One region of the Herbaspirillum sp. NPDC087042 genome, then DNA from elsewhere that is predicted to be linked to it. Evidence: predicted binding sites of a transcription regulator. Region 1 holds the regulator's gene; the other holds the start of a gene.
What was found. Region 1 encodes FliA, which starts transcription of late flagellar genes. Its sites were predicted from a motif close to CTAAAGTTTNNNNNNNNNNNGCCGNTA; they were not measured.

Region 1 (3,405 bases):
AGGTGGTGCACGCCTATTCCAGCTCCGGCCTGGCCGGTTGTATCGTCACCAAGCTCGACGAAGCCGCCACCATCGGCAACGTGCTCGATGTGGTGATCCGCCACAAGCTCAACCTGCACTACGTGGCCAACGGCCAGCGTGTGCCGGAAGACCTGCATGTGGCCAACAAGCTCTACCTGGCTGACCGTGCCTTCAAGCAGAAGAGGGAGACTGCCCCTTTTGAATTCCAGGAGTCCGAGTTGCCTGGTGTCATTGGCCCGACTGCCATGTCCATGAATGACAAAGGCCTGCGCGAGGTGAGCTTTGGCTAGTTACGAAATCGATCAGGCTGCAGGACTGCGCCGGATGCTGGAGCGCCCGGTGCCACGGCTGTTCACGTTCTTCTCGGTGCTGGGTGAGGAAGAGAAGAGCGCCATGCTGATCAACCTGGCGGCATCCTTGTCCCAGGGTAACCACAATGTGCTGGTCATCGATGGCGATGTCGCCTCCACGGGGCTGCTGACCCGCATCGGCTTGCGCCACGATGTGGCGACCCTGCAGGAGGTGGCGCGCATGGAGCGTCCGCTGGGCGAAGCCATGCGCCTGCTGCCGGAAGGTTTTTCGATGGCCCGGATCGCGCGCCGCACGGTGCCGTCCTCGATTGATCCGCAGGCCGGACGGCTGGCGGAGATCTTCGACAGCCTCATCGAGCAGGCCGAGATCACCCTGGTCAATGGCGTGCTGGCGGCTGACCAGTCCATGCCGGTGCCGACCATGGAGATGGGCGAAATCGTGATCCAGGTGTCGACCACGGCGACCTCGATCAAGGCCGCCTACGTGCTGCTCAAGAACCTGAGCGACCGGATTGGACGCCGTCCCTTCAGCCTCATCGTCAATGACGCCACCGAGGCCGAGGCACGTACCGTCCATGCCAACATGGCGCAGGCGGCCAGCCGCTACCTGGCGGCGCAGTTGAATTTCCTGGGGTCCATCCCCGCTGATGACCACATCCGCCGGGCGACCGGGCAGGGGCGGGCGGTGATGGACGTGTTCCCGTTTGCGGGCGCGGCAGTGGCGTTCCAGCGCCTGGCCAAGCGCTTCACGCTGGCAGAGCCGGCGCGCGGCAGTTACGGCATGGCCACCGATGGTGCCAGTCTGGGAGTGTGACGTGCATGTATAACGTCAAGGGAAAGAAAGGCAAGAACGATTTGCTGGAGCAGCATGCGCCGCTGGTGAAGAAGCTGGCGCATCAGCTCAAGGCAAAGTTGCCCCCTAGCGTCGAGGTAGATGACCTGATCCAGGCTGGCATGATGGGTCTGCTGGATGCTGTGCAGCGTTACGAAGAGACGCATGGCGCCCAGTTCGAGACCTATGCCGTGCAGCGTATCCGTGGTGCCATGCTCGACGAGCTGCGCAGCAGCGACTGGTTGCCGCGCAGCATCCGCCAGAATGCGCGCAAGGTGGAAGAGGCCCTGCAGACCCTGCTGCAGCAGCTGGGTCGTCCGCCGCAGGAGGCGGAAGTCGCCCAGCACATGAAGATCAGCCTGGTGGAATACCAGTCCCTGCTGACCGAGTGTGGTGGTCATCAGCTGATCTACTACGAAGATTTCCACGACGACGACGGCGGTCATGAGCATTTCCTGGACCGCTACCAGACCTCCGAGTCGGACGATCCGCTGCAGAACCTGATCAACGGCGGTTTCCGCGAGGCGGTGGTGGATTCCATCAAGGCCTTGCCCGAGCGCGAGCAGATCCTCATGGCCCTGTATTACGAGCAGGAGATGAACCTCAAGGAAATCGGTGCCGTCATGGGGGTGTCGGAGTCGCGTGTGTGCCAGTTGCACAGCCAGGCGATTTCGCGGATGCGCTCCTATCTGCGGGAGCATTCGTGGAGTGGCGTTTCCTGAGTGCCAGGGTAGTCGTCAGGTAAGCAAAAAGCCCGGCATTGCCGGGCTTTTTTCATGGTGGCCGAGACTGGTGGGGCTCGCCGATTTCAAACCACGCCCAGCCTGCGGCCGGAAGACTTGATGCTGCTCTGGCCATCCGGACCATAGAAGCTGCCGGTACCGGTCTTGCCTTGCAGGACGGTCAGGGCATTCTGGTTGACCGAGAGTTTCTTGCCGATCAGCAAGCCATTGACGCGGTTCAGTTCCTTGGCATCCTGGGCCAGCTCGAACAGATCGGCCCAGATATCCTTGTCGGCATCCGAACCTTGTTCATTCATCCATTTCTGCATGCCGGTCTCGTCATCGACATAGCCCAGTTCGGCCAGCTGGCGATGGCGATTTCCCGCCAGTGTGGTCATTTCGGCAACGATGGCAGCTTTATCGGTGATGATTTCAGTCATCCCTTCGGCGCTGGCCTCCGAGAGCAGGGCCTGTTCCTGGCGCAGCTTCTCGATCAGGCGCTGCATGGCGCCCTTTTCCTGGTTCAGTTGGCTAGCGGGGTGGCTCATGCGAAAGATCTGTGGAAAGCGGTGATCAGGCTGGCGTACGGGCGTTGATCAGGGTCTTGACGGTGTCGATCACCCCGTTGGCAATCTTCTCGGGGTCGATCTGGAAGGTGCCGTTGGCGATGGCGGCCTTGATCTCGGCCACTTTCTTGGCGTCGAAGCTGCCGCTGCTGCTGCTCACCTTGGTTTCCAGCGACTGGTAGGTGCTGGACAGGCGCACGCTGTCGGAAGCGGCGGCGTTACCGGCGGCACCGTTGCCGGCGGCCGCACCAGACTGGGCGTTGTTGCGCGTCTGGGTCTGCTCGGCATTGAGGGCAGTGGATTTGAGGGCGTCGTTAACGTTCACGGCAGTATTCCTTGTAGGGTGGGGGCGCTTTGCACCCGCCTGTCGCATAGATTATCGACCAATTCTCCGCAAACTTTAACACCATCGCCCCTAAATTGCGGGTTCGGATGCATTTTTCTTCACAAGTCTGACGAGAATCCTTGCCAGCTGGCGTTTCTTGCGATCAATAATTGATTTCAAGAATTCCGCCGGCCTTGGCAATGCCGCTCACTACCTGGCCAGTCGCCGTCCTGGCCTGGGCCATCTGTCCTTCGGTGGCATTGGTCATGGCACGTGCCTCGGTAGAAATCTGGAAGCCGGGGCCGTTGGACACCACCCGTACCGACTGGCCTTGCTGGACCACGCGCTGGTTGCGGATCGCATCCATGCGCAGGGGCGTGCCGGCGCGCAGCGACATGCCGGCAACCCGGCCCACGGCCTGCGATTCCTCGGTAATCACGCCGCTGGGCAGGCTGGACATGTCGCCGCGTACGCGGGTGATGTCGCTGGCGCTGATGGTCTGGCCCTGTACCAGCGGCACGGCGGCCACCAGGTAGTCCGCAACCACTTGCACATTGGCGCGCAGGTAGACCGTCCAGGGGGAGGGGGCGACGCACTTGATGCCGACCGTGGTGCGGCCCCACAGGCG
Region 2 (3,405 bases), on a different contig from region 1:
CTTGAGCTCCTGCAGCATGGTCTTGGTCGGCATATCCGGCTCTCTTCCCTTGGACAGTTAAAACACTTCTAGGTCAATTCTTGGCAGGTGCGCTCAAGCCCTGCTGGACATCATCGTCGCTGGCATCGGTGGGGACGTTGAGCGAACCGCTATCCTTCTCCACCAGTTCTTCTGCCTTCTTGTTCATCACGATGATGCTGATACGCCGGTTGATCGGATTGAACGGGTCTTCCTTGTCCAGCAATACCGCCGAGGACAGGCCAACCACCCGCAACACCTTGGATTCATCCATGCCGCCCAGGATCAGCTCGCGACGCGATGCATTGGCGCGGTCAGCCGAGAGTTCCCAGTTGCTGTAGCCCTTCTCGCCCTGCGAATAGGGCGTGGCATCGGTATGCCCCGACAGGCTGATCTTGTTGGGCACATCGTTCAGGGTACGGCCGATCTCGTGCAGGATTTCCTTGGTATAGGGCTGCAGCTGCGCGCTGGCCAGGGCAAACATCGGACGGTTCTTCTCGTCCACGATCTGGATGCGCAAGCCTTCGGAGGTGATATCGATGAGCAGCTGGTTCTTGAACTGCTTCAGGGTGGGATTGGAGTCGATCGCCTTTTCGATGCGCGACTTCAATTCCTCCAGACGGGTCCGTTCGGCACGCTCCAGCTCCTGCTGGGCCTGCTTCAGGGTCTGCTTGCGCGTGACCACGTCGTTCTCGCCCTTGCGCAACTGGCCGTCCTGACGCGTCAGGTCCTTGCCGCCGCCGGGAAGGACGGTATTGGCGTCACCGCTGCCGGAGCCGCCCGCCATGGCCACCTTCAGCGGGGTCTTGAAGTATTCGGCAATCCCGTTCAGGTCGCCCTTGGCGGTCGAGCCAAGCAGCCACATCAGCAGGAAGAACGCCATCATTGCCGTCACGAAGTCGGCGTACGCGATCTTCCAGGCGCCGCCGTGGTGACCACCGCCGCCCTTCTTGATCCGTTTAACGATTATGGGACGTAGCCCTTCGTCGGCCATGCCTGTGCTCCTGCCTCAATACTGTTGCCTGTGTGAATCGACTATAACGTCGCGCGCTTGCCCGAAGCTTACTTGCCCTTGGCCTGCTTGACGTGTTCTTCCAGTTCCAGGAAGGTCGGACGTTCGGTCGAGAACAGGACCTTGCGGCCGAATTCGATCGACAGCGCCGGCGCATAGCCATTCAGGCTGGCCAGCAGCGTCACCTTCACGCATTGGTAGATCTTGGTCGATTCGTGCAGTTTCTGTTCCAGCAGACTGGAGAGCGGGCCCACGAAGCCGTATGCCAGCAGAATACCGAGGAAGGTACCCACCAGCGCGTGCGCGATCAGCATACCCAGTTCGGAAGGCGGGATACCCACCGATTCCATGGTGTGCACCACCCCCATCACCGCCGCCACGATACCGAACGCCGGCATACCGTCGCCCAGCTTGGCGATGCAATGCACCGGAATTTCGCCTTCGTGGTGATGGGTTTCGATTTCGTTGTCCATCAGGTTTTCGATCTGGAAGGCATCCATGTTGCCCGACACCATCAGACGCAGGTAGTCAGTCATGAATTCGATGAGGTGATGGTCCGCCAGCACGCCCGGGTACTTGCTGAAGATCGGGCTGCTTTCAGGTTCCTCGATATCGCCTTCGATCGACATCAAGCCTTCCTTGCGGGACTTGGTCAGGATCTCGAAGAGCAGCGCCATGAGCTCCATGTACAGCGCCTTGGTGTAGGTCGACCCTTTCAGCACCGTCGGCAGCGCCTTCATCGTGGCCTTGATCGCCTTGGTGTTGTTACCGACCAGGAAAGCGCCCCCCGCGGCGCCGCCGATCATCAGCAGTTCGAGTGGCTGAAAAAGCGCCCCAACGTGGCCGCCAGACAGCACGAACCCGCCGAAGACGGACCCCATGACCACGACATATCCAATTATGACTAACAAGTGCCTACTCCCGTCCCGGTGGCGTTGAGTGTATTTTCACGTTCATCAGGTTACATGTATTCCATTCAAGCAAATGGGGGAATACATAACCGAAAAACGCCCTTCCTTTTTGATTTACGACCAAATCCGCCCAAACTTGATACGCCGCGTCTCGCCCCTGCCACTTCCCTTTACATGCGCCAGCCATGCAGAAGCGGACCACCCCCTTCCGGCTGGATCACCACATCCGGCGAGGTACCGGGGATGTGGAACTCGTAGCTGAGCAGGAGCGTTCCCGGCCGCATCTCGGCGCGCGCCTTGTGCCAGAGGGCAAGCATCGCCGCCGGCGACAGGTAGGCAAACACGACATCATAGTCGGCGAAGTCCAGTAACAGGTAGTCACCTCGCATAAAACGACAGGAATTGCCGGCCAGGGCTGCACGCAATCGACTCACCAACCAGGGCAAGGGTGCAATCTCGATACCGGTGAACTGGCTCTCGGGACGGCGTCGCGCCAGATCCAGCACGGCGCCACCCAGGCCGCTGCCGATATCCATGAAGCGGATCGGCCGTCCAGCCGGCAAGAGACCCGCCACGGCATCCCAGGCCGGCTGCCCGGACGGATAGAACGGCACCTGGCTACGGAAGGTAGACCAGAACAACACCAGCATGAACAGGAAGACCGCCAGGAACATCCATGGCGGCACTTGCAGGCGCCCCACCACCAGCGCGGCCAGCGGGAACAACGCCAGGATCACCCACCACCAGACGGCCAGTCGGCGCCAGCGCGCCAGCAAGGCGGCCAGCAGGCCATGCAGCAGGGACATCGGCAATGGGGAAATAGGAGGAAAACCGGCGCGCTGGACCAGCACATCGATCACGTTGGCCGCGACCAGGGCCAACAGGAACAGCAGCAAGGCCTGGATCGCCGGCGCCTGTCGCAGTGGCCTGCGACGGGCGCCGGGGTCATTCTCTTGTTCGGACATCTAGGCAATCGGCCTTATCGTGTTGGACATACCAGGCCGTCGCCTTCGTACTGCCAGGGGCTCAGGCCACCGCCACCAGCGGCGCCGATACGGCCATCGGCATGGCTGCTTCGACCAGCGCAGTGACCACGGCATCCTTGGCCTTCTTGGTCTTGCCTGCGCGCGAGGGCATGTGGCACAGGCCGCACAGATAGTCCTGATGCAGGTCCAGGCGATGCACCACGAAGTGGCCACTGCACTTGCAACAGGGCGTGGTCATGAGCATCTTGCTTTCGAAGAAGCGCACCAGGGTCCAGGCACGGGTCAGCGACAGCACCGGCTCGCCGGCATCATTGGGGCCGACCTGCTCCAGATAGAGCTTGTAGGCCTTCATCACCGCCTCGATGCCATTGATGCGGGCATGCTCCACCAGATAGCGATGGATATTGATGAACAGCGACGAATGGATGTTGGGCTGCCAAGTGATGAACCAGTCCGTCGAGAACGGCAACATCCCCTT

Region 2: motA (flagellar motor stator protein MotA) is a predicted target of FliA. The motif match lies at 2,056-2,082, and genes of this name have one in related genera.

The regions. Positions count from the first base shown of each region.
Region 1 is NZ_JBIUZW010000017.1:77,293-80,697, reverse strand. It holds gene flhF (flagellar biosynthesis protein FlhF) at 1-311, shown strand, start outside; gene ACIPHN_RS21135 (MinD/ParA family protein) at 346-1,146, shown strand; gene ACIPHN_RS21130 (RNA polymerase sigma factor FliA) at 1,152-1,886, shown strand; gene ACIPHN_RS21125 (flagella synthesis protein FlgN) at 1,973-2,434, opposite strand; gene flgM (flagellar biosynthesis anti-sigma factor FlgM) at 2,460-2,777, opposite strand; gene flgA (flagellar basal body P-ring formation chaperone FlgA) at 2,941-3,405, opposite strand, start outside.
Region 2 is NZ_JBIUZW010000012.1:20,517-23,921, forward strand. It holds gene ACIPHN_RS16630 (chemotaxis protein) at 1-33, opposite strand, end outside; gene motB (flagellar motor protein MotB) at 74-1,012, opposite strand; gene motA (flagellar motor stator protein MotA) at 1,081-1,941, opposite strand; gene ACIPHN_RS16645 (class I SAM-dependent methyltransferase) at 2,112-2,906, opposite strand; gene flhC (flagellar transcriptional regulator FlhC) at 2,968-3,405, opposite strand, start outside.